Regions from separate parts of the Lysinibacillus sp. Ag94 genome, predicted to be linked through region 1. Evidence: a T-box and tRNA genes for the amino acid it is inferred to sense, from the RefSeq annotation. Region 1 holds a T-box; the other holds one or more tRNA genes.
The links. The T-box of region 1 lies ahead of argS (arginine--tRNA ligase). A T-box ahead of a tRNA ligase gene usually reads a tRNA of that ligase, here a tRNA-Arg.
Positions count from the first base shown of each region.

Region 2: it has a tRNA-Arg gene. The T-box ahead of argS (arginine--tRNA ligase) is inferred to sense a tRNA for this amino acid. The anticodon was not compared.

Region 1 covers NZ_CP096780.1:2,271,705-2,287,863, reverse strand. Annotated here, with positions in the region: gene recQ (DNA helicase RecQ) at 1-66, opposite strand, end outside; gene MY533_RS10570 (TcaA NTF2-like domain-containing protein) at 75-1,199, opposite strand; gene MY533_RS10565 (alpha/beta fold hydrolase) at 1,607-2,011, shown strand; gene MY533_RS10560 (alpha/beta fold hydrolase) at 2,031-2,531, shown strand; gene MY533_RS10555 (MFS transporter) at 2,604-3,776, opposite strand; gene argS (arginine--tRNA ligase) at 3,932-5,611, opposite strand; T-box leader at 5,646-5,866, opposite strand; gene MY533_RS10545 (hypothetical protein) at 6,417-6,683, opposite strand; gene MY533_RS10540 (serine hydrolase domain-containing protein) at 7,058-8,146, shown strand; gene MY533_RS10535 (ABC-F family ATP-binding cassette domain-containing protein) at 8,421-10,025, shown strand; gene MY533_RS10530 (MFS transporter) at 10,100-11,443, opposite strand; gene MY533_RS10520 (S66 family peptidase) at 12,151-13,146, shown strand; gene MY533_RS10515 (S1C family serine protease) at 13,382-14,191, shown strand; gene MY533_RS10510 (cold-shock protein) at 14,437-14,637, opposite strand; gene MY533_RS10505 (DUF1033 family protein) at 14,862-15,143, opposite strand; gene MY533_RS10500 (globin-coupled sensor protein) at 15,271-16,159, shown strand, end outside.
Region 2 covers NZ_CP096780.1:3,737,173-3,753,331, forward strand. Annotated here, with positions in the region: gene MY533_RS17405 (S-layer homology domain-containing protein) at 1-1,342, opposite strand, end outside; tRNA gene MY533_RS17410 (tRNA-Glu) at 1,771-1,842, opposite strand; tRNA gene MY533_RS17415 (tRNA-Ser) at 1,845-1,935, opposite strand; tRNA gene MY533_RS17420 (tRNA-Asn) at 1,945-2,021, opposite strand; tRNA gene MY533_RS17425 (tRNA-Ile) at 2,026-2,102, opposite strand; tRNA gene MY533_RS17430 (tRNA-Gly) at 2,104-2,177, opposite strand; tRNA gene MY533_RS17435 (tRNA-Phe) at 2,183-2,258, opposite strand; tRNA gene MY533_RS17440 (tRNA-Asp) at 2,273-2,348, opposite strand; tRNA gene MY533_RS17445 (tRNA-Met) at 2,353-2,427, opposite strand; tRNA gene MY533_RS17450 (tRNA-Ser) at 2,477-2,569, opposite strand; tRNA gene MY533_RS17455 (tRNA-Ile) at 2,585-2,661, opposite strand; tRNA gene MY533_RS17460 (tRNA-Met) at 2,669-2,742, opposite strand; tRNA gene MY533_RS17465 (tRNA-Ala) at 2,769-2,844, opposite strand; tRNA gene MY533_RS17470 (tRNA-Pro) at 2,851-2,927, opposite strand; tRNA gene MY533_RS17475 (tRNA-Arg) at 2,941-3,017, opposite strand; tRNA gene MY533_RS17480 (tRNA-Leu) at 3,036-3,124, opposite strand; tRNA gene MY533_RS17485 (tRNA-Gly) at 3,130-3,204, opposite strand; tRNA gene MY533_RS17490 (tRNA-Leu) at 3,251-3,335, opposite strand; tRNA gene MY533_RS17495 (tRNA-Lys) at 3,357-3,432, opposite strand; tRNA gene MY533_RS17500 (tRNA-Thr) at 3,437-3,512, opposite strand; tRNA gene MY533_RS17505 (tRNA-Val) at 3,516-3,591, opposite strand; rRNA gene rrf (5S ribosomal RNA) at 3,602-3,717, opposite strand; gene MY533_RS17515 (cysteine desulfurase family protein) at 4,276-5,355, opposite strand; gene nadB (L-aspartate oxidase) at 5,447-7,033, shown strand; gene nadC (carboxylating nicotinate-nucleotide diphosphorylase) at 6,990-7,850, shown strand; gene nadA (quinolinate synthase NadA) at 7,837-8,940, shown strand; tRNA gene MY533_RS17535 (tRNA-Glu) at 9,114-9,185, opposite strand; tRNA gene MY533_RS17540 (tRNA-Ser) at 9,188-9,278, opposite strand; tRNA gene MY533_RS17545 (tRNA-Asn) at 9,288-9,364, opposite strand; tRNA gene MY533_RS17550 (tRNA-Ser) at 9,369-9,441, opposite strand; gene MY533_RS17555 (DMT family transporter) at 9,871-10,770, opposite strand; gene MY533_RS17560 (MgtC/SapB family protein) at 11,195-11,911, shown strand; gene MY533_RS17565 (cation diffusion facilitator family transporter) at 11,927-12,922, shown strand; gene MY533_RS17570 (hypothetical protein) at 13,152-13,508, opposite strand; gene MY533_RS17575 (iron-containing alcohol dehydrogenase) at 13,957-15,120, opposite strand; gene MY533_RS17580 (Glu/Leu/Phe/Val family dehydrogenase) at 15,298-16,159, opposite strand, start outside.

The DNA of each region.
Region 1 (16,159 bases):
TTCTTGTCCATTGCGAAATGAATCATAGCCAAAATGATGTTGTAGCATTTGTCTTGCTTGCTCCATCCAACTTTTCACTCCTCTGTTGTAAGGCGAATTAGCTTATACTCGCCCTGTTCATTTTTATTTATTTCATATACCATCATAGAGTTCGCAAATGCCTCTTGACCAGCAGAATTTGTTAGTACATATTCTATATTGGCACGAATAACAATAGTTTGGCCCTTCATGCTGATGTTTTTAATCGATGTATTGTAAAAACGAATTTTCGCTTGTTTAGTTGCGTAATGCGCTACCATATTATCCAGCGTGCTTTGTAAATCGTCTGAACCTACAAAAGGCTTCATGACACTAGCATCATGATTTTCAACAGCCGCTTTTAAATGCTTATAAAATGTATCTAAAAAAAGTTTTACCTCATCGGCATTATAAGCAAAAATATTTTTCCCATATTGATCAATAGCTTGCTGGACTGCTTCTTTATCGCCTTGGTCAATATATGGATTTAAGTTTTTGGATTGGGTTAGTCGATCACTTGTCTTCATAGTACCTGAGATCCATTCATCCAATAACTGTACAATATCTTTATAGGGTAATATAAACGGCTGTGATCCACCGTTTTGCTGGCGTTTAAAATAGATGCCCACAAGTTCACCATTCTCTGCTTCTAGAACCGGGCTCCCAATAAGTGTATTTTGTTTTGCATCTATGTAATAAGCTGCTACGCTGTCACTATATTTTTTAATGGTGTATGGTAAGCTATCAACATAAACAGCTAACTGATTTAATTCACCTTTATAGACGTTCGGCACCTTTACCGATGCGTTATATGGTACTTCTAAAATGGCTATATTATAAGCGGTAGATATATAGTGCACCTCGGCTTCCATCAGTTTATCATTATTAAATTGCACGAGCGCAACTGGCTTTGAAGCGACGAGCGCACCATTTGTCAAAATATAGAGCTTCGTGTCTTTTTTAATAATGACTCCTGCACCGATTCCGTTCTCCCCAACTACTTTTACTTCTGGTACAATTTTTTCTTGCTGCTTCGTCACAGCTTTTTCCGATTTTACATCGGTCTTTTCAGTATGAAACACCTCTGCCAATGTTTCATTTTCACAGCCCGTTAATAATAAAGCTGTTGCTCCAAGAATGAGCATCTTTTTCCGCATACGTTCACCAAAACTTTCTATCAAATCTGCCTCTGCAAAGGCACGATGTTGGTCACTTTAGCATTCAAGTTCAAAGCCTAAGTTCCGCTATCTTAGCGGTTATTTGTAAACCCGCAACAATAACCTCACCCTGCACCCACTTATCACCAATAGTGGTGATGACTTTCAGAGCTATATGCAAGTTAAACATCTTTCTTTACTATCATAAACAAGGATACAAAACGTTTCAAGTTTACATAATAATATTATTTAAGGATATGTATTATAAAAATATTGCTCTTACCTTTTAGTCAATCCGTTATACCTATAAAAAACATCTCTTTTTTACATTTGCTATGAAAAATGGCTTATAATTTGCGCTTAAAATGTTATTAATAAAAGAAGAAGTCTTCTTACTAATATGACCGTTCATAAATTTTATAGACAATACATTGTCCATTTTTCATTCAGGTACTAATTATGATAACCCAGTATTGCTTTATTTACATGGTGGTCCTGGTAGTGTTGAATCTCTTTTTGCCCATGCTTTTCAATATAAAATAGAAGAAACGTTTACGATTGTACATTGGGATCAGCGTGGTGCTGGAAAAACGCTTACTAAAAACCCCGATAAGTACCCTACAATTGATGTCATGCTAGAAGATTTATATGGAATTATTCAATATTTAAAGCAGAAATATAATAAAGAAAAGATTGTTTTACTCGGAAGGTCTTGGGGCACTATTTTAGGAAGTATATTTATCAAGCTATATCCTGAAGATATTGCTTATTATATTGGCGTGGCACAAGTTGTCTCTCTTCTTGAAAATGAGCGTGGTGCTTATGCAAAAATGTAGGAACAAATAGTAAAGGCAAATGATAAAAAAGCTTGAAGCTATAGGAACTTATCCCGGAGAAAAAATAATATTTGATCGTGAGTTTTTAAAGAAATGTAGGAAAATCCGAAAACTTCAAGGGCTATATGGTTTAGCTGTGAAGAGTGATCTTCCTGTTTTTATATCAGCGTTTAAAAGTCCTATTTTTAAGTTATCGGATCTTTTCGCATTTCCGAAAGGACTAAAAGCAAATAGCAAAGTCCATGAATTTTTAGGAGACTTTGACCTTGCGGCAGACTCCTCAGATTATAAAGTTCCCATTTATTTTATTTTAGGTGAAGATGACTGGCAGGCTCCCTCCATTATTGCCGAAGAATACTTTACTAAAATTAATGCTCCCTATAAAAAATTATTTATCATTTCAAATGCCGGTCATAGAATTATGATGGACCAAACCAACTTGTTCTCAGATACATTACTTCAGATATATAACAATGAACATTGTACGGAGGCGTCTAGATCTTATAAAAGTTCATCATAAAAATGTGAACTAAAAGCCGATTATGGAGCTTTTAAAAAAAGACATGCTCGTACATTTAAGCATGTCTTCCCATTATTTTTTCTTAAGCATACATGTAGTAGCAATTATGCCAATCATTAATAGTATAAAAATCAAATAGGTAAATGTATGGTTTCCAGTCACATCATAACAATAGCCGATTAGTATTGGGATAATGGAGCTTATCATAAAGCCTCCTGAAAGCACCATAGATGACCAGCTATTTGCCTCCTCGTCATTTCTTGCCTCATCCAGTGGTAGCAATAAACCAATTGGAAATAAGCCGCTTAATACGATACCTATTATGAAAACAGCAATCCATAAAAAAGTCCCTGAGCCTAACCATAGCAACACAAAGCCAATTACGCCTAAGCTCCCTAAAGAAAAGAGCCAACCGATTCGACTGAACCATTTTTCCATTAGTATAGGAACCAAAATATTTCCAACCATTTGTACAATAGACATAAAAGTTAGCATAGAGCTTGCAGCGACAAGAGAAAAGCCCTTATCCTGTAATATCGGTGCTAGCCAAGACATTATTGAGAAGAACAAAGATGTTTGTATCCCAAAGTAAATTAAAATGGTCCAAGCACGTACATTTTTCCAAGGATTTCGTGCTGCATTTTCTGTCCATACACCTGTCTCTACCCGCTCCTGATTTTGTATTGCTAGTAACCATATACAAAGAGCAATAATTGCAAGTATTGCCCAACTGCCAAGCGCCATTGTCCAGCTCTCATGAAAATGATTAAAAAATGTTATGGTTAGTGCCGCACTCAATGTTGCCCCTGTTCCTATTCCAAATGAATAAACACCTACCACGGTTGTAAAACGATTCGGGAATTTTTTCTTTATATAGGCATTTAACATGGGTCCAATAAGTGCAATGGCAAATCCTGCAGCAAAACTTGTGACTACAAGTAGTTCATAACTTTCTTTTAAAAAGCGTAGCCCATTTGCAAATGCCAGGATCATTATTAAAAGCGTAATAGCTGTTTTTGTTCCGAGTTTCCTTTGAATAGGTACCGCAAATGGTGCAAAGAGACCCATACAAAACACCGGAATAGATGTTAAAAAGCTCATTTTTGTATTTGATATATGGAGTGATTCCAAAAGTACATTAAATAGTGGTCCTATCCCTGTGACTGCTGGGCGCATATTGAGCGCAACGAAGAAAATACTAACAACCACAAGTACCATAGAAACACGCCATTGCTTGTTCTCCATACTTTCTAAATACCTTCTCTCTATTGATACGGTCAAAAATTCAACAAAATTTGTTAGACCTTTGAATTCTCACTATTTCCTTTTACCATTTTTTCTAGTGTCGGTCAATTTAATGGTAATTATTAAAAAAAAGACATAACGCCAGCTTACGATACTTACATTTTTTTTGGCGCTGCAATGCCCAATAATGCTAACGATTCTTTTAAAACAATGGCTACACAATGACAAAATGCTAATCGTGCTGTTCTCTGGCTGTCATCGACCAATATTTTATTTTGAGCATAATATTTATTAAATACACGCGCTAATTGTAAGGCATATTTAGCAATTTGTGATGGATCTGCTTGCTCAAAAGCATTGACAATTACATTCGGAAACTGTTCCAGTAATAACACAACTGGCCACGCTTGCTCCCCTAATGCTTCAAACGATACTTCGTAACTATGTTCCTTTGCTTTTTCCAAAAGAGATGAGATACGGGCATACGTATATTGAATATAAGGCCCTGTTTCACCTTCAAAATGCATCATTTGCTCAATCGAAAAGTCAATATCATGAAGACGATCATTCTTTAAATCATTAAAAATAACCGCTCCTACACCAACCTGACGTGCAATGTTCTCTTTTTCCACTAGATTTGGATTTTTTTCCTCGATATTTCGCTTCGCCGTAGCTATCGCTTCTGTTAGTACTTCTGCTAATAGAACAATCTTTCCTTTACGCGTCGACATTTTTTTACCGTCTTTTAGAATCATCCCAAAAGGTACATGCTGTAAGTCTTTTGCCCAATCGTATCCCATCTTCTCAATTACGTTAAATAGTTGTTTAAAATGAAGAGATTGTTCGTTCCCTACAACATAAAATATTTTTTTAGGATCATATTGTTGTTTGCGGTAAAATGCAGCTGCTAAATCACGTGTAGCATAGAGCGTAGCACCGTCTGTTTTAGTGATTAAGCATGGAGGCATATTGTCTATTTCAACGACATACGCACCATCTGATTGCACAAGTAGATCTTTTTCTTTCAATTCTTTAACAACAGCAGTCATTTTGTCATTGTAGAACGCTTCCCCAGCGAAAGAATCAAAGTTTATCCCAAGCAATTGATAAATGGTTTTGAATTCTTCGAGTGATGCATCTCTAAACCATTGCCAAAGAGCTAAAGCCTCTCCATCTCCATCTTCTAATGCTTTAAATGCGGCACGCCCCTGTTCATTGAGAGTATCATCTTGCTCCGCTTCTTCATGGAACTTTACATATATTTTTAACAGTTCCTCTATTGGAGCAGCTTCAATTACTTTTTGATCTCCCCATTTTCGATAGGCAATGATTAACTTACCAAACTGTGTGCCCCAGTCACCTATATGATTTATACGAATTGCTTGATAGCCATTTTTCTCAGCAATATTCGCCAAAGCATTCCCGATCACTGTTGAGCGTAAATGGCCCATGGAAAAAGGCTTCGCTATATTTGGGGAAGAAAAGTCTAAAACTACATTCCCCTTTGACTCCTGATGAGTCCCGTATAAATTTTCTTCTTTTACTATTTGGCAAAGTACTTGATGTGTAATCGTTGGCTGATGGTAAAATATATTGACGTAGCCACCTACTACTTGAACTTCTTGTATTAAATTACAGCTTAAATTGTGTTTTATGTCGGATGCGATACTGTTTGGAGATTTTCTTAATGTTTTTGCCAGTGTAAAGCAAGGGAATGCTACATCTCCTAAGCCCAAATTTTTCGGTCTTTCTAGTAGATTTTGAATGTCATTAACAGATAACTCATTATTTAATGCCGCAGCAATTCTTTTCGCAATTTGTGTATGCATATTCATTCTCCTCTCAATAAAAAAAGCCCCCATCTCTAAATATAGAGACGAGAGCATAGTTATCCCGTGGTACCACTCTAGTTGCCATATAAATATGACCACTTTCCATTGTTAACGAGGTGACTCCCCGATATTCTCTACTATTCATTCGAGAACCTTCTCCAAAGTGCGTTTCATTTATGGCTGCTGCATTAGGCTCACACCATCCCTAATTCGCTTTCCAGTAGCTCCATAAACTACTCTCTTTTTCATCGAATTTGACTGTAATTTCAAAATATTCTACACGAGCTACTAATTATTGTCAACAGTCTTTTCGGAAATATCAAGAAGTAAATGTTTACTTTAAAAATGTTCTGCTGAATAATCAATAATAACACTTTTTTAGCTCGCCATACATTTCGCACCTTATTTTTCTTGATGTCATAGTACGAGAGTACGCTCTCCTTAGGTATTTCCAAAATACTATAACCTTTTTTTCATCAATAAAACTAGATAAGAAATAAAACCCTTCTTTTTTTCTTGTATTTAACAGAGCGAATGTTTCAATATATACACCACCACTATCTAGTAAAGACTTTACCTTGTTTGAATGGATATCTATTTCAACCCAATGCTACTAGAAAGCGTTGTTATCGGCTTGACACTTATTATTTATCGAAGAAAATCATATATTTAATGTTTTTTTGCAATTTAAAGTAACCTTTTACCAATCTATCTATAAAAGGTTACTTTATTTATAGAAAGTAATTTATCAAAAAAGTTACCTAATTACAGGTTGTTAAATTTTATTAAGTATCGATATTAAAAAAGTCTATTTAGGTAAATAAACAGGTTCTGTGTACATGAAAACTAATATAAATATGCCCACAGTCACTACAAATAAGGCAATTTTCTGTAATAATGAAAAGTCTCGGAATTTTTTATTTTGAAAAGCAAGATCAGCAATTATCGTAAATAGAAAAGCTACTAACAAAACCTCCAAAGCTCTATTAAGAAATGAAATATTGTATATTGCAATTGCTATAATTGCTATAAATGAAAAGAGAAACTGCCTAAAATATTTGTTTTTTAATAGCATTTCATCCCTCCCCATCCCCTTGTATTACCAAAAATATATTTACATTTGATATATATGCGAATAAAACTTTGAATATTTACCTTAGGAGGGAATCATATGAAGTTTACTTTTATTGCTGGTATGAAGTCAAATTTATCCAGAAGCAAGGACGATGTTTGGGATCAGTTTGATATTTCATACTCTCCTCTAAATGACGCTCTAATAACAACTCTTGAAGCAGATATGAACACTGGTTGTTACAGCTTCAAGCGATGGCGATTATTATGTAGTACTTACAAATTACATTTTCCCCTTTTTAGTTTTTTATATATAATTTTGTCATAGGGTTTGAAGTGTTTAATAAGCTAAAAAGAAATAGATTGAGAGGTATATTTATGAAAAAATTCTTAAAAATTTTCTCTATTACTATTCTTGTTATTATAATCATGTCTTTTGTATCTTTGCTATTATTTGGACGTAACAATCATAGTAATTTATCTGGAAGCGTTTCTGAAAAGATCGATCAATATTTGACAAATGAAAATTTTCAGGGAACCGTCCTAATTGCAAAGAAAGGTGAAGTTTTATTTACAAAAGGTTACGGATTGGCAGCCGATGATTTACAGAATAGCCCAAGTACACTCTATCAGATTGCTTCATTAACTAAAACATTCACTGCAGTAGCAGTCATGCAATTAGTAGAGAAGGGACTTCTAAACTTAGATAATCCAATTTCGCAATACTTACCAGACTTTCCGAATGGAGAAACTATTAAAATAAGTCATCTATTAAGTCATTGTTCGGGAATTCCGGATTATCTGAAGAAGGATTTCAATTTTGACTACAGTAAAGAATGGAATCCAATAGATATTGTAAATACCGTTAAAGATTCTGAATTAGAGTTTACCCCAGGTAAAAGCTTTAGTTATAGTAATACTGGTTATGTAATGTTAGGGCTAATTATTGAAAAAGTCAGCGGACAGTCATATGCAAATTATATAGAAGAAAATATTTTTGAGCCGAGCAACATGTCTAATTCTATGTTTACGGTTCCCGCTGGCATACCGAAAGCGGAAGGACATGTAGAAGGAAAAATCGGACCCTTAATACATAAATCTGCAGCGTACGCAGCTGGGGATATCATTTCTACTGCTGAAGATTTAGAACTGTTTAACAGAGCCTTGCTTAACAATGTGTTAATAAGCAAAGAAACATCAGAATTGATGAGTACGACCCATGCTAAAAAGTTTCCGAATCAATATGGCTATGGTTGGTATACTCAAGATGTCATGGGGAAAAAAGCAGTTGGACATCCAGGAGGATATCCAAGTGGTTTCCGTCATTATGTTACACTGCTAAATAACGAGGAATTAATAGTGATCGTTCTTAGCAACGAGATGACAGTGAATTCAAAAAGAATCAACCGTAATCTTACATCCATCGTTCTTCAGCAACCAATTTGGATATGGGAAGAGAAACTTTAATTCTTTTTCTCAAATTTGATAAAAAATACTTTAGTAAACTCATGCCCTTCTCACTAGAGAGGGCTTTCATTACTATTGCCCATTCTTTACCTTAGTGCCGATAAAATACATATAAAAAGTATCTGGCTTTACTATTTATTAACATTATCCCCCTCTCCTATTCCACTCAAACACCCGAGAACCAATAACGCAAACGTTGATTTAATAATGTTTATAGACTATGGTACATATTTCATGATATACTAGTGCCATTGTGAAAAAAGGAGGAACTTGCATGATTCAAGTAAGTAATGTAGGTCTTCGCTATGGCGATCGTAAACTATTTGAAGACGTAAATATAAAATTCACACCGGGGAATTGCTACGGTTTAATCGGAGCAAATGGTGCTGGTAAATCAACATTTTTAAAAATTCTTTCTGGTGAAATTGAAGCACAAGAAGGTCACGTATCGATGGGTAAGGACGAACGTTTATCAGTCCTTAAACAAAACCACTTTGAATACGATGAATTTAATGTATTAGATACAGTTGTTATGGGGAACAAACGTCTTTGGGAAGTAAAATCTGAAAAAGACGCTATCTACGCAAAAGAAGACTTTTCTGATGAGGATGGCATGCGTGCTGCTGAATTAGAGGGTGAATTCGCTGACCTAAATGGTTGGGAAGCTGACTCAGAAGCAGCAACATTATTAAACGGATTAGGGATTGGCGACGAGCTTCACTATATGCTAATGGCTGACCTTGAAGGTTCTGACAAAGTCAAAGTATTGTTAGCACAAGCTCTATTTGGTAAGCCAGACGTTCTATTACTAGATGAGCCTACCAACCACCTTGACTTAAAAGCAATCCAATGGTTAGAAGAATTCTTAATTAACTTTGAAAATACGGTTATTGTCGTTTCCCATGACCGTCACTTCTTAAACAAAGTATGTACACATATTGCTGACCTTGATTTCTCTAAAATCCAATTATATGTTGGTAACTATGACTTCTGGTACGAGTCTAGCCAACTAGCACAAAAAATGATGGCAGACCAAAACAAGAAGAAAGAAGAAAAGATTAAAGAGCTACAAGCATTCGTTGCTCGTTTCTCTGCGAACGCTTCAAAATCAAGCCAAGCCACTTCTCGAAAAAAAATGTTGGATAAAATCGAGCTAGACGACATTAAACCTTCTAGCCGAAAATATCCGTTCATCAACTTCCAAACGGGACGTGAAATCGGTAATGATGTGTTAACGGTGGAAGGCCTTACAGTAAGCAATGAAGGCGAAACACTATTTAAAGATATTCGCTTTTCAATGAACAAAGAGGATAAAATCATTTTACTTGGTAATCCAATGGCAAAAACGGCTCTTCTTGATATTCTAATGGACGAAAGAAAAGCAGATGCTGGTACATTCAAATGGGGCGTAACAACATCTCAAAGCTACTTTGAAAATGATCACGATAAATACTTCGAAGGTTCAGAGAAATCATTAGTGGAATGGTTACGCCAATATTCTCCGGATGATGAAACAGAAAGCTTCTTACGCGGCTTCTTAGGTCGTATGCTATTCTCTGGTGAAGAAGTGAAAAAATCTCCTTCCGTTTTATCAGGGGGCGAAAAAGTTCGTTGTATGCTATCAAAAATGATGCTTGCAACAGCAAACGTTATTTTACTGGATGAGCCAACGAACCACCTTGACCTTGAGTCAATCCAAGCATTAAATGAAGGACTTATGCGCTTCAAAGGTGCAATGCTCTTCACATCTCATGACCATCAGTTCATCCAAACAATTGCAAACCGTGTCATCGAAATCCGTGAAGACGGTACAATTTTAGATAAACTATTAACTTATGATGAATTCCTAGAGTGGAAAGATAGCCAAGGCTTAAACTAATGAACAAAACAGGGGTCTCCTATTCAAAAAGGAGAACCCTGTTTTTTTAAATTCGCTTTTCTTGTCAAAGTCTATTACTTTGACGTGGTTGTCATTGCTACTTCTACTTGGGCATCTGACATGCGTTTATTTTCTTGTACTTTCTCGTCAGTTTCTTCATATTGAGTAATCATCCGTGTATCTGGTGAAAATACTGCAAGTAGCAGTGATAACAATAGCCCCGCCATCATTAATCCACCAAATAAATATGGTGATGCCCCATATTCTGTTGCTAAAGATGTCCATAGCATTGGTCCAAAACCGACGATTGCCGCAGCGATTTGATAGCCAAAGGATAGCCCCGTGTATCGAACATTCGCAGGGAATAATTCAGAGAAAAACGTACCTTGAGTCGCAAAAATGGCTGCCCAGACGACACCGAGTAAAATGATTTGCAATATAAAGAAATTAGTTGAATTAATTGGAATCATTACGAAATATGGAATTGCTAGTAGTAGCATTGTGATAAGGCCGCCAATATAAATTTTCTTTCGACCTATAAAATCTGAAAAATACCCAACAAGTGGAATTGTGACAATCATTGTTGCACAGCTTAACGTTAGAGCAAATAACGCGACATCCCTTGTATAGCCTATATACGTAGTTGCATACACCAATATAAACGACATTAAAAACACATTAAAGAATCCATCCCCTATTTTTAATCCAATAATGCGGAGAATATCTTTTTTGTTATATTTAAAAACTTGGACAATTGGTAATTTAGCTAATTCGCCATTGTCTTTTTTACGTTTAAATTCTGGTGTTTCTTCAATCCCACTTCGAATCCAGATCGCCAGTACTATTAAAACCGCGCTAAATAGAAATGGTAAACGCCAACCCCAGGCCATAAATTGCGCTTCTGTCGTTAATGAAGAAATAAGTGTAAAACTAAATGTCCCTAACACTAAACCGATTGGAACACCTAGCTGTGGAATAGAACCAAAAAAGCCACGTACACCCTTTGTAGCCGATTCAGTAGCTAGTAACACGGCACCTCCCCATTCACCACCAAGTGCAATCCCTTGAATAAGTCGCAAAATTACTAAAAGCATTGGGGCAAGTAACCCCACTTGTGCATACGTAGGTAATAAACCTATCAAAAAAGAACTACCGCCCATTCCTATTAACGTAAGCATAAGCAATGCTTTCCTTCCGACACGATCACCCATATGTCCAAAAATTAAACTGCCAATTGGACGAGCTGCATATCCTGCTCCAAACGTAGCAAATGCAATTAATATCGAGATTGCTGGATTAGTCGAAGGGAAAAAAAGTGTTGTAAAAACTAATCCCGTTGCAGTACCATACAAATAAAAATCGTACCATTCGATGACTGATCCTGCTAAACTTGCTAATAATATCTTCACATTTTTCATAAAATCCCTTCTCTCTACAGTCAATTTTTTATGTCATTCGCTATAACTAAAACTAACGTTATGTAAAACGTGTTTTTGAATTTTTCCGACAGATGTACGTGCCTTAAATTTTGCGAGGCGTTCTCGACATACGCTATCAAATCCTCTTCATAATGACGGTTGCTTCATATACTAATCGATGCTCTGTTAGTACACTCTTCACTTCTCGCTGCCACATTTTCACCTGAACGTTTAATCATATCCTTTATACGATCTACGAAATAAAAATAACTCTCTTCATCCATACGGGCATTGTCCCTAGTATATAGGTTGTTGCTCTATTCTCTCCCTTCGTTCTATTCCAAATTAAATCTATGATATCCCCCTTCTTTAACTAGTTTCATAGACTATAGTCTGTATATTAATTGGCAAAACAATTCCTAGTGAGCTATGTCCTTACTTCACTTTGCTCTAGCTTATCATCAGTTTTAGATGGTAATACTTGCAGCGTACTTTGTGCTGGCCACTCATGTATAAAATCATCCACTTGTCGATATATTTAAACTCCACCCATTTTTTCTAAATTCCGGACTCTCAAGTTTACATAATATTATTATTTTTACTCTGTTATAACCCTAACTTTTTATATCTTTTTTGTCAAAACAAGTATACGACTCTTTAAAAAATCATGTATAATAGCTTTTATCTTAAATTGAAAGAGGGTTTTTATGTTTTCCCCATTAAAAAAAGGCGATACCATTGGCATTTACTCGCCCTCCAAACCAGCTACAACTATTGCAAAAGCTCGCTATGAACGAGGTAAGAAACGTCTGCAAGCACTTGGCTTTACGATTAAGGAAGGTTCATTAACTGGGAAAGAAGATTTTTATCGCTCTGGTACACCGAAAGAACGAGCAGAAGAACTGAATGCACTACTTCGTGATCCACATATCAACATGATCTTACCTACTATGGGTGGTACTAACGCTAATAGTATGCTGCCATACCTAGATTATGAAGCATTTAAGCAGAATCCAAAAATACTTATAGGTTTGTCTGATGTTACCGCTATACTTCTCGCAATGTATGCAAAGACTAGTATTCCTGTCTTTTATGGACCTTCTGTTGCTTCTACTTTTGGTGAATTTCCACCTTTTGTCCATTATACAGAGCAATATTTTAAAGATTTATTTTTACATTCATTATCAACTCCCTATACTATGCCAATCCCACCTATTTGGACAGATGACCGACTAAATTGGTTAGAAAAAACGACTGAAAAAACTCAACATCATAATTCATGGATTACAGTGCAACATGGCACTGCTGAGGGACGTTTAATAGGTGGAAATATAAATACGATGTACGGCTTCATTGGAACGCCTTACTTCCCTCACATAAATAAAGGAGATATTTTACTTCTCGAAGATACTTCTAAAACAATTGCGGTTGTTGAGAAAAACTTTGCTATGCTAAAACTACACGGAATTTTCGACAAAGCTTCTGCAATTATTTTAGGTAAACATGAACAATATGATGATTTAGGAACCGGAAGAAAGCCTTATGATGTGTTGCTAGAGCAACTAGATGGACGTACTATGCCTATAATGGCTGATGTTGATTGCTGCCACACTCATCCCTTGCATGCTATGCCCATAGGCTTACGTATACGTGTCAATGCAACTAGCAAAGAGATTACCTTTCTAGAAACCTGGTTTTCATAACATTCGTATAACCTACATACTTTACGTATAATGAAGACAAATAGCTAAAGCAGTCTAATTTGCAACTGTCTTTTATGATGGTATTCAGCTATCACACTCAGGGGATAATGGCAACAACGCTATTTTGTAAAAATATCGACCTTATCGTATAGATCATACAATGCTAACTACTGCGGCCAAAATAAAATTGATAAAAATTACTTGGGCCTTTTCATTTTGGGTAAGGAGGGTTTTTATGAATGATATACATAGATCAACAACAGATGAAGAATTGACAGAAGAAGAATTGATAGAACTTGTCCTCGCTGAACAGCAAAAGGCGCTGGCACAAGAACAAGAAGAACCACTGCAAGGTAAAAAGCCTAAAAAACGAAAGCCAATTGTCAAATGGATTGTCTGGAGTATGGCATTTGTATTAATTTTGAATACCTTTGCTCTTATCTTTCAAATTTACACCCCTCCAGCCCTTGAATTTTTGAAGGTGTCTGCTCGGCTATCAGCGCAAGAAGATATAAAAACCTATAAAAAAGCTGTAGTAGAGATCTCTACAGGTTCTAGCAAGGGCACTGGTTTTTCGATTTCTTCAGATGGACTTATTGTCACCAATGCACACGTTGTAGAAGATGCTCAATCATTATTCGTCATTTTTCCTGAAGAAGGTTTAATGGCTGCCAAGGTACTACAAAGTTTCCCTGACGTAGATTTAGCATTATTGCAGGTAGCTGGTGATGACTTACCTTCCCTCTCGCTTGCAGAAAATCCTAACTATAGCAAAAATGAGCATGTCTATTTCATTGGTAATCCATTAGCCTTTACGGGCATTGCAAATGAAGGAACTTTACTGGAGTCAACTTTCGTTGATGATTGGCAGGAGCCTATTATGATGATGAATGCCCCTGTTTATCGAGGAAATAGTGGCAGTCCTGTTATAAATGCTGCTGGTGAGGTGATTGGAATCGTCTTTGCAACTGCTAAAAAATCTCCATATGGTCGTGTCGGTTTATTTATTCCTGTAGAAGTGCTACAACGCATACTAAGTAAATAATGCAAAAACTTGCTTGTTCTCATACTAAAGAGACAGGCAATTTAGTTTGTTTACATAATAAAATTATAAGAAAATGAAAAACTTAATTTTTGATCTGTATGAATGGTAGTATCTAAACTCTTTCATATAACAAGTCACTAGTAATCATATCTTGTAACTCTCTAATGTTCGAAGCATACAAAAAAAAGGCATCCTATATCAATAGGATGCCTTAATTTAACGAAAGTAATTTTAATTACTGAGAATTAAAGTTTAGTTACGTTAGCAGCTTGTGGTCCGCGGTTGCCATCTACAACTTCGAATTCCACTTTTTGACCTTCGTCAAGAGTTTTGAAACCTTCGCCTTGGATAGCTGAGAAGTGTACGAATACGTCGTTTTCACCTTCAACTTCGATGAATCCAAAACCTTTTTCTGAGTTAAACCATTTTACTGTACCTTGTTTCATTTAAGAAAACCTCCAAAAAATAAAAGTGAACAATATGTAATTTCTTCAACGAATTGAAAAAATTCACATATTACAAAGAGTACCGAACTAACGCGATCACTTTTTGTAATATGTGAATTCATGTTTCCGGTGAAGCAATTAAATTGTTAACTTAAGTATAACCGCCATTCATAATTTTGTCAAATAAAGAAAAATGTTTTTTTATTAATTTCTAAATTTTATTTCTATTTTCCAGATTTTAAAGCGATAATCCCGTGATATATTTGTACATCATCATCACAGGCTTCACAAAAAACACTTTCATCTTCTGACCAGAATGCCCAATATCCCTCTTCTTTCGTAGCCTCATTGTCGTATGTTAAACGGAAGTGCTGCAGTTTCGTTTGCAATGCTGACTCAAATTGCTCCTCCGATTCAAATGTTTCATTTGTTTGAATAAAAGCCTCCCAGCCTTCAAACTTCCACCAAGGCTCATAATCAGCTTTCATGTAAATGATTGTATACATATTTGCCACATTCCCTGCTGTAATAAGATATTTTCATTTTAGCAAACACATTTGAAATGTCTATTAAAACACTCTGTCATATGCTATTATTACCTTATTATTCATAAATTTTGGAGGTATTTTTTTTATGTTTTCAAGTATTCGACCTAAGGCCGAACTCGATGAATTATTAAAGCGTGGTACAAATTTAAATGCTACTGGTCGTTTTAATAAAACACTAGCATTTAACCATTTCAATGCTCAAGATGAAGAGAATTTAAAAACGCTCTTCAATAAATTAAAAGATATCACGCCTTCAATGAATGCTATTTTTAATAACTATTTAAAAGAAATCTCTCTTTCCTCTCAGCTAACGATTAGTGAAGAAAATATTAATCGATACTTAAATCAATTTTTCTTAGCTACTCGTGATGATGACTATGTAGATGAAACTGTTAAATTTTTTAATTTATTTAGAAAGAATCAATATGAGCCAGGAAAGTTAATCGTCGTCTTCAATCAATTTGCATTTTATATTACTACATACATTTTACATAATTTCGGTTTAAAACCTAATAAAGCATTTGAATATATGAAATCTTTCCAATCAGCTGTTAATGTTGACCAAGAATTACTCATCGAAGTATTAACAGAACGTACTATTGAAAATGTAGTTGCTGAAATTTCTTCTTTAATGGATGTCAACGCAAAAATCATGTACATGAAAGATTTAGTATTTAGCCTAGATAAACAAAACGAAGAAATCCAGTCCTCTACCGCAGCAACAGAAGAAATTGCCGCTTCTATTAACGAGGTTGCTCGCATGTCTTCTCGTATTTCTGAAAAAACAACTGAATCTGTTGATCATGCTGTACAAGGAAAAAATGCAATTGAGCATGCCCTTTCCGAAATCTTTAAAACAGAAGAGACATTTACAACAATTGTTGAATCCTTTTCAGAGTTACAAAAGCGGGTAAATGATATTGAACATGTTGTAACATTAATAAACCAAATTGCCGATCAAACAAATTTACTTG
Region 2 (16,159 bases), 1.5 Mb from region 1:
ATGTTGCTTCAGTTGAGTTTTGCTCAATGCTTCCAACTACATTCGATACCTTTGTACCATTTGCTAATGTAAATTGAATGCGCTCATTTGGAAATGCTGCCATTGGCTTAGAAAACTGCACTTTAACGATTGAAGAATTTTTTCCTTGCGTTGTGCCTAAAATCGTAGGCGCTTGTGTATCTCCAGCAATAACAAAATTCGCATCTACTTTTTGAAGCACTGTACCCTTTTCCGCTTTGATGTTGCTGAACACATAACGATGTGTACCTTTTAATGGTTCATTCATTGTAAAGATGATTGATTTTTTATCAGCACTGATTTCTGTTTTTATAACCGATAGTGCTCTTAAAGTATCGACATTAGAGAAAGCTACAACATTATCCTGTAATTTCCCATCTGCTTTTATCACAGAAAGTGGATCAATCGCTTGGTTAAAAACAACTTTAATCTGAGAAGCATTAATGCCCTCAATTGATTGTACATTTAACTCATTCACTTCATATGTAACAACAGCGGAATATGACTTGTCATTAATCTTGAAATCTACCTTCGTTTCTACATTTTCAGTAAGCGGTGTCGCTAATGTTACCTTTTGGCTTGTCCCATCTGTTAATGTTACCTGTAGTGTTTTTGCATCTATAACTTTAACTGTTTGGATGGACACTTCAGGGCCTCTTACCATTTCACCGATATTCGTCATTGAACGATGTAAAAATGATGAAAATTGACCACGTGTTAGTGTCTTTTTCGGATTAAATGTCGTTACATTTGTAATTTTTGCATATTCTAATGCGATGATAGCCTCATGATTTTCTGGTGAAGCTACTTTTAAATCTGTAATAGATGATTTAAAGTTTTCTTTTTTATACATCGCAATTAAATCGATATCGTAAACTTTTTCAATTGCACGTACTAAAATAGAAGCCATTTGTTCGCGCGAGATATATTCGGAAGGTAATAACTTATTGTTAGTCCCTTTGAAAATACCATTATCATTTATAAGCGCTGCATACTGTAGTAATTCTTTATCTTTTGAAGATGTAGGCATGTCTGTAAAACGTACTTTTTTATTGTAGTCTGCTGGCACTTGGAAGTGTTCTAATACTAGCCATTTCCCTAAAAATTTCGTTACATTGCCTTTCGTAAGGACCCCGTTTGGCTTAAATGTACCATCTGGATATCCAGCTACAATTTTTGCATCTGCTAGTGCCAAAATGGCCTCTTTATGGTCACTTTTTGCTATGTCTGTAAAATTAGCCGCACTTGCAGTAGGAACAACTGCTGCAGCAATTAAAGCAGCAGAAGCTGCACTCATAATCCATTTACTCTGCTTTTTTTTCACATTTATTACCTCCTATGAATTCTATTCATTCCCATTATAAAAGAAAGATAGATATATTCCAAAGGATATACCAATATTATGACCATTTACCATGGATTATTTGTCCAATTCAATAGTGAACACAAAGCAAATACTAAATATATTAATTTTTTCTAAATGAATTGCCTAATTTTATTGTTTTATTTATGAGAGGGACGCGGATCTTAAGGTTGTTTTTTAGCTTTTTAGAAAGTGTAGAGCCAAGGCCAAATGAAGGTTATACACGATTATCTCTAAACGTGATAAGCGGAAGAATAATGAATAAGCGGACTCGATGGAACGAGCATTCTAGCTGCAACAGCGGTACGACGGAAAGGAATTTTCGTAGTTTGATAAAGTACCATAAAAAAAATGCAGTAGATGTAATGTACATCTACTGCATTTCAGTATGACCCGTACGGGATTCGAACCCGTGTTACCGCCGTGAAAGGGCGGTGTCTTAACCACTTGACCAACGGGCCAATGGCGGAGAAGGAGGGATTTGAACCCTCGCGCCGGTTACCCGACCTACACCCTTAGCAGGGGCGCCTCTTCAGCCTCTTGAGTACTTCCCCACAAAAAAATGGCTCCGAAGGCAGGACTCGAACCTGCGACAACCTGATTAACAGTCAGGTGCTACTACCAACTGAGCTACTTCGGAATAATGGTGGGCCTAAATGGACTCGAACCATCGACCTCACGCTTATCAGGCGTGCGCTCTAACCAGCTGAGCTATAGGCCCTTGGAGCGGGTGATGAGAATCGAACTCACGACATCAGCTTGGAAGGCTGAGGTTTTACCATTAAACTACACCCGCAAATATGGTGGGTCAGGACGGAATCGAACCGCCGACACTTAGAGCTTCAATCTAATGCTCTACCAACTGAGCTACTGACCCATATTTTTAAAAAATGGCGGTCCCGACCGGGATCGAACCGGCGATCTCCTGCGTGACAGGCAGGCATGTTAACCGCTACACCACGGGACCATTTTGGTTGCGGGGGCCGGATTTGAACCAACGACCTTCGGGTTATGAGCCCGACGAGCTACCACTGCTCCACCCCGCGTTAATAATATATTCTTTTCGAGTTTTTCAAGCACCATTTAACTATAAAATGGAGGAGGTAGAGGGATTCGAACCCCCGCGCGGTGTTACCCGCCTGTCGGTTTTCAAGACCGATCCCTTCAGCCAGACTTGGGTATACCTCCGTAATATTATATAAATGGTGGACCTTGCAGGACTCGAACCTGCGACCGGACGGTTATGAGCCGTCTGCTCTAACCAACTGAGCTAAAGGTCCTTTAAGATGGCGGCAGAGGGGATCGAACCCCCGACCTTACGGGTATGAACCGTACGCTCTAGCCAGCTGAGCTACGCCGCCAGGATCTTTATACTGGTTATCTTTTATGGTGGAGCCTAGCGGGATCGAACCGCTGACCTCCTGCGTGCAAGGCAGGCGCTCTCCCAGCTGAGCTAAGGCCCCATAAAATGGTCGGAATGACAGGATTCGAACCTACGACCCCTTGGTCCCAAACCAAGTGCTCTACCAAGCTGAGCTACATTCCGATAAATATTAATTTGGCGCGCCCGACAGGAGTCGAACCCATAACCTTCTGATCCGTAGTCAGACGCTCTATCCAATTGAGCTACGGGCGCTAATGATTAAAATAAAAATGGTGCCGAGGGCCGGAATCGAACCGGCACGGTAGTCACCTACCGCAGGATTTTAAGTCCTGTGCGTCTGCCAGTTCCGCCACCCCGGCACATTTGGAGCGGAAGACGAGGTTCGAACTCGCGACCCCCACCTTGGCAAGGTGGTGTTCTACCACTGAACTACTTCCGCATGTGCATAAGATTTATTTATCCTGGCAATTATGAAATTTTAAAAATGGTGCGGGTGAAGGGAGTCGAACCCCCACGCCTTGCGGCGCTAGATCCTAAGTCTAGTGCGTCTGCCAATTCCGCCACACCCGCATATTTTGTTGGCAATTTAAATGGTGAGCCATGAAGGACTCGAACCTTCGACCCTCTGATTAAAAGTCAGATGCTCTACCAACTGAGCTAATGGCTCAAAATGGTGCCGGCGATAGGAGTCGAACCCACGACCTACTGATTACAAGTCAGTTGCTCTACCAACTGAGCTACACCGGCAAATGGTGGAGGATGACGGGCTCGAACCGCCGACCCCCTGCTTGTAAGGCAGGTGCTCTCCCAGCTGAGCTAATCCTCCTGGGTATTATGCCTAGCGACGTCCTACTCTCACAGGGGGAAGCCCCCAACTACCATCGGCGCTAAAGAGCTTAACTTCCGTGTTCGGTATGGGAACGGGTGTGACCTCTTTGCCATCATCACTAGACTATTATTTTCAATATACTTCGTATGCTGAAAATCTTATGTATTTCGTTTTGAAGTTTTTATTACCTGTCCTTCAAGACAAGAATTATTGTATAACGTTTTCTCACATAGTGCAACACTTTTTTATAAAAGAAAAGAAATCATTACTTTTCGAAGATATTTTTGTAATGTAAGAGAAATTATCACTCTGCTATTTATTATAACAATTGATTAATTAAAAGAAAACAATTAATTTACAGAAGTGTTTTTAGCTATTTTAATTCATGAAAATATTTGAGCTACTCTATTTTCTGACTGTCGTGACACTTCGCTTTTAATCTGCAACAGGATCAATCAGAGTAGCTCTTCGTTACAATCAATTAAAAAAGTAAAATATACACGAAAAACTATTAATAGATTCAACTAACATGGCTGTTAATTTATCATTTTACAATACAATTATTTCATGATAGTTTTCTAGTTTCCTTTTATCCTCAATCATTTAAACCTTAAATTTCCTCTCAAGTGAAAGAACATTTCTGACGTTGCACTTTCTTATCGAATACATCTGCTAAAGAAGTTAAATAACCGAAAGAGCCATTTGTAATTGAACAATTTCCTCAAATGTTGTTGCGGGACCAAAAGATACTCTAAAAAATTGACGTGCCGCTTCCATAGAGTAGCCCATTGATAAAATCGCCTTCGTACCAGATTCACCATGACTATCACAGGCACTTCCTGTGGAAATACATATCCCCGCTTCATTTAATTTTAACAAAACGTATTGCCCCTCTACTCTTTTCATTAGTACACCACAAATATTAGGCAATTGCTCCTTACTCTCAATTATTTGACACGTTTCTTGTAATTTTTCCTTAAAACATTGACGTAATGCTTCATAGTGCTTCCGCTCATATTGATAATCTTCAATCGCCGTAGCAAAAGCGACAATAGCTGGCGTATCTAATGTTCCTCCCCTTAACCCACGTTCATGCGTGACACCTGGTGCTAATGCAGGAACACGGAGCTTAGGGTTAATATATATAGCTCCACATCCTTTTGGCCCACCTATTTTATGAGCTGATATTGTAATAGCATCTACTTTCTGCTTTAACGGAAGTTTACAGAAGGACTGTACACAATCAACATGCAAGAGAACGTTTGATTGTTTGGCAATCTCGGCTATTTCTTCAATAGGTTGAATAGAGCCTATCTCTGAATTTACATGTTGGATAGTGATTAAAGCCGTATCTTCTTGTATGGCTTCTCGTAGTTGCTCTACATGAATACTACCATCTTGCTGTAAAGGTAACTTCGTGATTACAAACCCCAGTCTTTCAAGCGTATTTAAAGCCGCATGCACGGAAGTGTGTTCAGCTTGTGATGAAATAATGTGCTTCCCTTTATTTGACGCTAAAGCTAATGACAAAATCGAAATTAAATTGCCCTCCGTTCCGCTGCCAGTAAAAATGACACCGTCACTATTTACTCCAAGAGATTTTGCTACGACAGCTCTTGCCTGCTCAACAAAATAATGTGCTTGGCCACCTAAATCATGTAGGCTTGCACTATTCCCATAATACTGCATTGCTACCTCACAATATGCTTTAAGAGCTTTTGGAGTCATTGGAGAGGTTGCAGCGTAATCCAAATAAATCATTTTATTCTTCCCTTCTAGTTCATCAAGTCTTGTTTTCTCTTTTATTTTATGTAAAGATATGTGTCAAGACAACTGTAAAGAAGGTATATGTATGGATGTAATGACAGATGTACTTATTATTGGTAGCGGCGTTGCTGCACTTCAAACTGCTCGACTACTCGAAAGACATTTTCTAGTTCAGATAGTTACAAAATGTTCAATTAAAATGAGTAGTTCTTATCGTGCTCAAGGCGGTATTGCTGCCGTTACAAGTCAAGAAGATCATCCAAAGTTTCACATTGCTGATACGTTAATTGCTGGTGAATATCATCATGAAAGAAGGAATGTTGAAATACTAATAGAAGACGGTACAGAAATTATGAGTGATTTATTAAATGAGGGCTTTCCAGTTGATCGACAAATTGATGGGTCCCCCGCTCTAGGCTTAGAGGGGGCACATAGTCATCACCGTATTTTACATGCAGGTGGTGATCGTACTGGCCAAGTAATAATCGATTATTTACTCAGACAACTTTCATCTAATAGCGTTGTGAATTGCTATGAAATGGCTTACGAGCTTTTATTGAATACAGATGGTGATTGTGTTGGTGTTCTGACAAAAGGAGCAGAGGGAACGAAGCGCTACCTTGCCCACCACGTCATTCTAGCGACAGGAGGTGCGGGCGCTTTATATTCTTGTACGTCTAACTTTGCTACGAATACTGGTGATGGTATCGCTTTAGCATATCGTGCTGGAGCTGCTATCAGTGATATGGAATTTATGCAATTTCATCCGAGCTTACTTTGGTGTGGAGGGCGGGCCAAAGGATTAGTCTCTGAAGCTGTCCGTGGCGCCGGAGGAAAGTTTGTCGATGTACTGCGTCATCCCATAATGAAAGGCATTCATGAGCAGTTGGACTTAGCACCACGCCATATTACTGCACATGCATTATTTAATAAACGTGCTGCTGGGCAGGAAACCTTTATTGATATTTCAAGTATCGAACACTTTGAAGAAAAATTCCCTACGATTGCTCAGCTTTGCTATGACAATCATGTTCATTTACAAAATGGATTAATCCCTGTAGCACCAGGTAGTCATTTCTTAATGGGTGGTGTTGTTGCTGATGACAAGGGAAGAACATCTATTCCTAATCTATATGCAATAGGTGAAGTTGCTTGTACCGGGGTGCATGGTGCCAATCGTTTAGCTAGTAACTCTCTTTTAGAAGGCATTACGTTTGGACAAAGAACCGCCCAATACATTATTCAAACAGGTTGTAAGCAAAATAGTTTCGTAATTGATGACAATCATCATCAACAAACAATGCCATCATTATTTACAAAAGATCAATTACGACAAATGATGATGCACACATTAGGCATTGTGCGAAATCCAATCGATATGGAACAATTCGTACAACAATTGCCCTCAATGCAAACACTTCTTCATGTTGATTTAGAGAGCTTAAATCGGCAGGAACTCGAACTTTACATGATGCATATTGTCGCTACATTAATGGCGCACGCAGCCATTACACGAAAAGAAACTCGTGGAGCACATATTCGCATTGACAGACCACAAGATGATCATTATTGGGCAAACCGTTGGATCATTTTTCAACAAGGACAGATGAAAGTGAGGAATTCATTATATGAATATCATCAAACTCGAGGAATTGCTAAAACAATTTTTTAATGAGGATATAGGTGATGGGGATTTATCGAGTGAATTTATATTTTCTCCAGAACAGCAGGGATCTTTTTCTTTTTATGCGAAGGAGAGCGGCATTTTTTGTGGAGCCCCTATCATTAAGCATGGATTTCTTCTTCTTGATCAATCTATGGATATTATCCTTTATAAAAAAGATGGTGACAAAGTCAATGCTGGTGATATTCTAGCCGTTATCCAAGGACCACTTCAAAAGTTATTAATGGGTGAGCGTGTAATTTTAAATCTTATCCAGCGCATGTCCGCTATTGCTACAGCTACAAATTTAGCGGTACGAGAAACAGCAGGTACAAATGCGAAAATATGCGATACACGCAAAACAATGCCCGGAATGCGTATGTTAGATAAGTATGCTGTTAGAATCGGTGGCGCCTATAACCATCGCAATGGTTTATACGATGCGATAATGCTAAAAGATAATCATATTGCTTTTGCAGGTAGTATTACTAAGGCCGTACAGCTAGCCCGTGAAAAAATTGGTCACACCATTAAAATCGAAGTCGAAATCGAAACAAAAGCACAATTGGATGAAGCAATTGCAGCCGGCGCAGATATCATTATGTTTGATAATCGTAGCCCTGAGGAAATACGTGAATGGCTTCCCGTAGTTCCACCACATATTGCTACAGAAGCTTCAGGCGGCATTTCACTTCATAACTTAAATGCCTATGCAGAAACAGGTATTCAATGGATTTCACTCGGAGCACTAACACATTCAGTAAAAGCCTTCGATATTAGTGCACAAGTAAAAACGAAAGGAGCTAATTCCATTGTCCATCACTAGCTTATTACAACAAACATCACTACTGCCAGAGCATTATCGTGGATTATCTGAAAATGACATGGAATCTCGCATTTTAGCTATAAAAAAGAAATTAGGTAGTAAGCTCTTCATCCCTGGACATCATTATCAAAAAGATGAAGTGATTCAATTTGCAGATGCAACAGGGGATTCCTTGCAGCTTGCTCAATTATCAGCGGCTAACAAGGAAGCTGAACATATAGTATTTTGTGGCGTACACTTTATGGCGGAAACAGCTGATATGCTCACAACTGAACAACAGCATGTTTATTTACCTGATATGCGTGCAGGCTGTTCAATGGCAGACATGGCAGACATTTATCAAACAGAACAAGCATGGCCGATTTTACAAGAACTCTTTGGCAATACAATTATCCCTCTAACATATGTTAATTCTACTGCTGCTATTAAAGCATTTACTGGGCGTCATGGTGGAGCCTGCGTAACATCGTCCAATGCAAAAGAAATGGTTAAATGGGCATTTACGCAAAAACCACGTATTTTCTTTTTACCAGATCAACATTTAGGAAGAAATACTGCGTATGATTTAGGAATACCGCTTGAAAATATGGCAGTTTGGAATCCTCATACAAATATGCTTGAGACAGATCAGTCTCCAGAAAACATTCAAGTCATCCTATGGAAGGGACACTGCTCCGTTCACGAAGGTTTTACAGTTCAGCATACGGAGCTTATACGTCAAGCTCATCCAACTATGCGTATCATTGTTCATCCTGAATGTAATCGTGAAGTTGTTGCGGCTGCAGATAAAGCAGGTTCTACAAAATACATTATCGATACGATTAATAAAGCACCGAGTGGTTCAGCATGGGCAATCGGTACTGAAATGAATCTTGTTAATCGGATAATCCAGCAGCACCCTGATAAGCATATTATCTCTTTAAATAAGAACTTCTGTCCTTGCCTTACAATGAATCGAATTGACCTTCCTCATCTGCTTTGGTCCTTAGAAAGTATAGAGAAGGGGCAACCACATAATCGTATTCAAGTAGATGCTCACACTGCTGAAGAAGCACGTAGTTCACTTGAAAGGATGCTATTAAGAGCATAAAGACAAAACGTCTACTCATTTCTGGTAGACGTTTTGTCATTTATAATTACTAAGTCTTTTTTGCAAGCATGTTGTGAAATTCATTATAAATAAATTTCACCTTAGAATCTTAAAAACTATTTTAATACAAAAAAAATACAGTAGATGTACATTACATCTACTGCATTTCAGTATGACCCGTACGGGATTCGAACCCGTGTTACCGCCGTGAAAGGGCGGTGTCTTAACCACTTGACCAACGGGCCAATGGCGGAGAAGGAGGGATTTGAACCCTCGCGCCGGTTACCCGACCTACACCCTTAGCAGGGGCGCCTCTTCAGCCTCTTGAGTACTTCCCCACAAAAAAATGGCTCCGAAGGCAGGACTCGAACCTGCGACAACCTGATTAACAGTCAGGTGCTACTACCAACTGAGCTACTTCGGAATAATGGTGGGCCTAAATGGACTCGAACCATCGACCTCACGCTTATCAGGCGTGCGCCGGTTTCCCGGAGTTATCCCAAACTATAAGGTAGGTTGCCCACGTGTTACTCACCCGTCCGCCGCTAACGTCAAAGGAGCAAGCTCCTTCTCTGTTCGCTCGACTTGCATGTATTAGGCACGCCGCCAGCGTTCGTCCTGAGCCAGGATCAAACTCTCCATAAAAAGAAATTTGATTAGCTCAAATTGTTTTGCTGGCATCATGTTTGATGTCCAAAATTTTGTTTCGTTCACTAACTCAAGGTTAGTTACTAAAAACTTTATTGATTACGTTTTGCTTGTTCAGTTTTCAAGGTTCATGTTGATGTCGTTGTTTTCAGCGACTTCTTTATATTAACATTTAACTCATTTCATGTCAACAACTTTTTTTAAATTCTTTTTTCAAATCTTTTTTCAAGTCGTCCTTCTTGTTAAGGACAAGTAATAATATATAATATAGCAATTTAAAAATCAAGCTTTTTTTGAAAAAAGTTTAAAAATCTTTTTCTCATCAACTACAAATAAGAGAATTCCTACTATAACAATGAATCCACCAATAATTTGTGTGGCTATTAAATATTCATTAAAAATAAGAAGCGCTAAAATAGCCGCGCCAATTGGTTCAAATAAAATCGCAATGGAGACTACATTTGTACTAACGTATTTAATTGACCAATTAAATAGAGTATGACCAAATAAATTAGGAACTATCGCTAATAAAATAAACCATATCCAGTCCATAGTTGAATAAGGGCCGAACGATTCCCCCTTAATAAGAACATAGATAAACAATGTAATTGTACTAACAGCATAAACAATCATCGTATATGTCACAAGGGATAATCTTTTCCGTACATCTTGTCCAAATAAAAAGTAAGCTGTAACGAGTGCGCACGCGACAAGAGCAAGCATGTCTCCATAAAATGCAGTACCATTAAGTTTAAAATCTCCCCAACTAATTAAAATACTACCGACAATAGCAATAACTCCTGCAAAAATGGTTTTCAAAGTAATGTTCTCTTTAAAGAAAAAATAGGTCCCTACAAATGCAAACAATGGCTGTAGTGTAACCAAAACTGTAGAACTTGCTACAGAGGTGTAATTAAGTGATTCAAACCATAAAATAAAATGAAAGGCTAAAAATATGCCAGCAACAGAAGAAAATAGCCAATCACGTATTCTTAATTTCTTTACCTCGTTTGTGTACTTCCAAAAAAACAGAGGAGCCATTATTAACACCGAAAAGAACATACGGTAAAACGCAATAACTCCCGCTTCTGCATTTGCTAATTTCACAAATATGGCTGACAAGGATACAGAAATTACGCCAATAAAAATAGGAATGTATGGATGAATTTTGGCTTTCTCCATTAAATCCAACCTCCAATAAATTTTACCTCGGCATCATTACGTCTGGATTCGGCTTTATGTCCGCATAAAGGACCCCTTTCCAATTCCGTGTCATCCGCCGGAAACCTTAACTTATATTCGTATTACTGTCACTACCTATAAAGGTTAAGACATTTGTTGCTGTCGCTTCGCTTTCGCACAGAAAACATTTGTTGCTGTCGCTTCGCTTTCGCACAGAAAACATTTGTTGCTGTCGCTTCGCTTTCGCACAGAAAACATTTGTTGCTGTCGCTTCGCTTTCGCTCCCAAAAATATGTGGTGAAAGAAATTAAAAATACTTATACTTCATTACGATCGTGATGTACAATACAAAAAAGTAATGTACATATAATAATGACACCTTGCATATCTCTTAGCAATACGAAATATCTGTGGAGGGTTGCGTATGGAAACCTTGGAAAATATGATTACATATGAAGTTGGCATAAAATTAGTAATTGCAGCCACATTAAGTTTAGTAATCGGTATCGAAAGGGAATTAAAAAAGAAGCCTGTAGGATTAAAAACAAGCTTAGTTATCGCTACATTTAGCTGTTTATTAACTGTCATTTCGATTGAAACCGCCTATTCAACACCCCCAAGGTCAGAAATCAACATTACAATGGACCCTTTACGCTTGGCTGCCCAAATTGTTAGTGGGATTGGATTTCTTGGAGCAGGTGTTATTCTAAGACGAGGGAATGATAGTATCTCAGGTTTAACAACTGCAGCAATGATCTGGGGAGCTGCTGGGATAGGGATTGCTGTTGGCGCAGGCTTTTATATAGATGCTACATTAGCTGTTATTATCATTGTCTTCGGAATTGAGGTTTTATCGCCGTTTCTAATGAAAATAGGACCAAAAAGAATTCGTATGCGAGAAATATCATTGAAAGTTCAGATTAACAATGATGACAATAGTGAATCCTTTTTACAATTCTTAAAGGAAAACAATATTATTATTGAAAACATACGCATTCAAGATGTTCCAAATGATACTAATGTTTATCACGAATTAGATTTACGCTTATCATTAATAATCTCTGATAACTTACTGTCATTTTATCGTTCATTACGAGCACTACCCTATATAGAAAAAATCGAAATGGAAATTTTAAACTAGTTGGAGGATTCTTTCGTGGTAGAAATAATAAAACTATTAAAAAACGGGAATAAGCCCTCTCTGTTGGCAGCAGTAGTCAATGCTTTTTTAGGAATTATTAAAGGTATTGCCTTCTTCTTTACAGGTAATGTTGCCATGTTTGCAGAAATGATGCACTCACTAGGAGATGCAGCAAACCAATTATTCGTTTATATCGGCTCAGCGCTGTCGAAAAAAGCACCGACAAAACAATTTCCAGGAGGCTTTGGCCGAATTGTAAATTTAGTTTGTCTTTTTGCTGTTATAATTGTAGCTATCCTTTCTTATGAAACCGTAAAAGAAGGCTGGCATCATTTTATACACCCTGCCGGAGAATCTAAAGGAATGTTCATTGCACTTGGCGTATTATTGATCGGTATTGTTTTAGAAGGGTCAGTTCTTGCAAAAGCAGCCGTTGAAATACTACATGACGCTGGACAGGAAAAAGCGGGAATAATAACAGCTATCCCTAAAGCTTTCCCTTATTTAAATCGCGCAAAACCAGCAACAAAATTAGTATTCATGGAGGACTTAGTAGCTACAGGTGGTAACGTGTTGGCCTTCGGTGCTATTTTAATTGCGCACTTTACAGGCTGGGCAAATATAGAAGGACTCGTTTCAATGATTATTGGCTTTATGATGTTCTATGTTGTAGCAAAAGTGTTTCTCGATAATGCACGTGGAGTTATTGGGGAAACAGACGAAGAAATGCTAAATCATATTGCTCATCTTGTAATGGATGACCCAAACATTAAAGATATTGTTCGCCTAGAAGTCATTAAAGAAGGTGAGTTTTTACATGTGGAATTAGTTGCTGAAGCTGACCCCAACCTATCACTCGCTTTTCTAGATGATGTACGCGACCATTTAACAGAGGTCATATTAAGTCAGAAGGGTGTATCGAAAGTGGCCATTTTATTTGATGAGGATGATGGAAAACAAGATTGGGTGCATATTGGCGAAAGACCGGAAAACTCAACATTTAAACAATAACTTATTATCCAAAACATTTTAAATGAGATAAATAGCCAATTGCCTTTTTCTCAGGCAGTTGGCTATTTTTTATATCAGCACTAGATGATTTTGTTCTCGTTTAACTTCTTCTGTATCTTCCATTAAGCAATCTAAAATCTCTTCATTATTTAAAACATTTCTTCTGCATTTGTAATCTCTCTTCCATCTGCATAGCAACCTAATATGAAATTACCTGCATAAGAGTTTTTCAATACATTAGGGTGCATAGATTGGTAATGTACCTCTGCAATCGATTCATCATTTGATGAGTCACCAAATAATGTTTTAAAGCACCTTTTAAATCAATTGCAATAGCTGTATCTGCTAGTATACTTCGATAATAAACTGGCACTATTTCAGTATTCCCTAAATAAGGTTTTGCTTCTACTACAATTTCCCCAGAAGGACATACAAAAACTTGTACATTTGCTTTATTTACACCATCTGTAAAGGTAATATTCGTTTGGCCACTTTGTAAGCTTTTTAAAAATATACTTTGCTCAACGATATATCCCGTGACAATTTGGTCATTCTCAACTTGTAGTGATTGCGTTTCAATTCCCAATACTTATACACAATTTTGCATTTTATAAACATGCTGCTGAAATGACGTCTCTATGCAACCCGATGTGCCATCGCGATCTTCAAGCATTTGTTTCAATATTTGCTCCCTCTCCATCCTAGTTTATTAATATCTTTATTTTAATAAACATAGCTGAACAAATTCTGAACAATTCTACAATTAACGTGAACATTCGACATAGGGTTGTTATTGCACAAAAAAACAGGCAGGAACAAATGTGTTTCAGCCAACTAAAATACCGAACAATACCGAACTATCCAACGAAACTCTCATGAAGTGTTTCGGAATAGTTCGGTTTGTCTAGTTATCGTGTTTTATTAATTTAGAGATTATTCGGCTTTACGAAGGACCATTTAGTTAGGTCCCAGCCTCATATCCATCTTTACTAATCAATTATGTCTCATAATTAACGTCCAGAAATAGAAAGGAGTTAAAGTGAGTTTTGCAAAATAGTACGCACATCTTGTTCCTGTAATTTGTTAAAGTTTCCAAAGGGGCCATTTTGCATAGCGTGTTCTACTATTCGCGGGAATTTGGAATCGTCAATTTCATAATCCGCTAGACTACTTGGAGCTCCTAGAGAAGTCCAGAATGCCGATAAACGATCAATTCCTTCGTATGCAACCTCTTCTAGAGACTTCCCTGTTGCGTCGACACCGAAAACGCGTATTGCAATCCGTGCAAAACGCTCTGGATTTACGGGTACACTTAAACGCATCCAATGTGGTTGTACTATCGCTAAGCCACCTGCATGCGGAATATCGTAAACCGCAGAAACAGCGTGCTCAATCATATGGGATGCCCAATCTCCACGAGAGCCAATCGATAAGGATCCATTTAACGCAATTGTTCCGGCTAATAAAATTGTTTCACGCAACTGGATATTCTCTAAATCTTCTAACAGTTTAGGCGCTGTTGTAATGACCGTTCGTAATAACCCTTCACACATTTCATCTGTAATCGGTGTATTCGTCGTATTATGGAAATAATGTTCAAATACATGTGACATCATATCAACAATACCGTAAACCGTATGATTTTTTGGTACAGTCACTGTATACACTGGATTTAAAATTGAAAATTTCGGGAATACTGCAGAGCTACCCCAACTTAGTTTTTCTTCTGTCGCAGCGTTTGTAATGACAGAACCTGAGTTCATTTCGGAACCTGTTGCGGCTAGCGTTAATACCGCCCCGAGCGGTAAAGCGTCCTTCACAATTACTTTACGTTTTACAATATCCCAAGCATCGCCATCATATTTTGCACCTGCAACAATTAACTTAGAACAATCAATTACAGAACCGCCACCAACAGCTAGGACTAGATCAATTTCTTCTTTTTTACAAAGATTAATACCAAGTCTTGCTGTTTCCACACGTGGATTTGGCTCAACACCGCTAAGTTCAAATATTGTTTTATTTGCTTCTTGTAACTTTTCGATAACAGCATTGTATACACCATTTTTCTTAACACTGCCTCCACCATAGACAACTAATACCTTTTCACCATGTTGCGCTAACTCATTCGCAAGCTTTTCCAGTGCATTTTCACCAAAGTGTAACTTCACTGGGTTATAATATGTAAATGAATCCATTCAATTCGCCCCTTTCTACTTGGATTTTCGCATATTTCTATTGATGAAAGCAAAGATTTAAAACCAATCTTGACTCCACTGTCATTGCATTCACTCTTAACTCTTCACACTTTTTTGCGTGCATACATAAAAAACGAGTCATCCGACTAGGAATGACCCGTTTTTCTTATATATTTATTAAACCCATCCACGGAAGCGTGAAGCTTCTGCAGTGCGGCGAACACCTACCATATAAGCTGCTAAGCGCATATTAATGTTACGTGTTGTCGCTGTTGTATAAACGTTTTCAAATGCATCAACCATTTTTTTGTAAAGACGTTCTTCAACTTCTTCTTCTGTCCAGTAATAACCTTGGTTATTTTGCACCCATTCAAAGTAAGAAACTGTTACACCACCAGCAGATGCTAATACGTCTGGTACAAGTAAAATGCCACGATCAGTTAAAATTCTAGTTGCTTCAGCAGTTGTTGGACCGTTTGCTGCCTCTACGACAATGTTTGCTTTAACATTGTGTGCATTGTCAGCAGTAATTTGGTTTTCGATAGCAGCTGGCACTAGAATATCACAATCAAGCTCTAATAATTCTTTATTTGAAATTGTATTTTCAAATAATGTTGTTACAGTACCGAAGCTATCACGACGATCTAATAAATAGTCGATATCTAAACCTTCAGGATCATGAAGTGCACCATAAGCATCTGAAATACCGATTACTTTCGCGCCTAAATCATGCATGAATTTCGCAAGGAAGCTACCCGCGTTACCAAAGCCTTGAATGACAACACGTGCACCTTTAATATCAATGCCACGTTTTTTCGCTGCTTCTTGGATAACAATTGTTACACCTTGTGCAGTTGCACGGTCACGACCTTGAGAACCACCAAGCACTAGTGGCTTACCTGTGATGAAACCTGGTGAGTTGAATTCATCCATACGGCTGTATTCATCCATCATCCATGCCATAATTTGTGCATTCGTAAATACGTCTGGAGCAGGAATATCTTTTGTTGGTCCTACGATTTGACTAACTGCACGTACA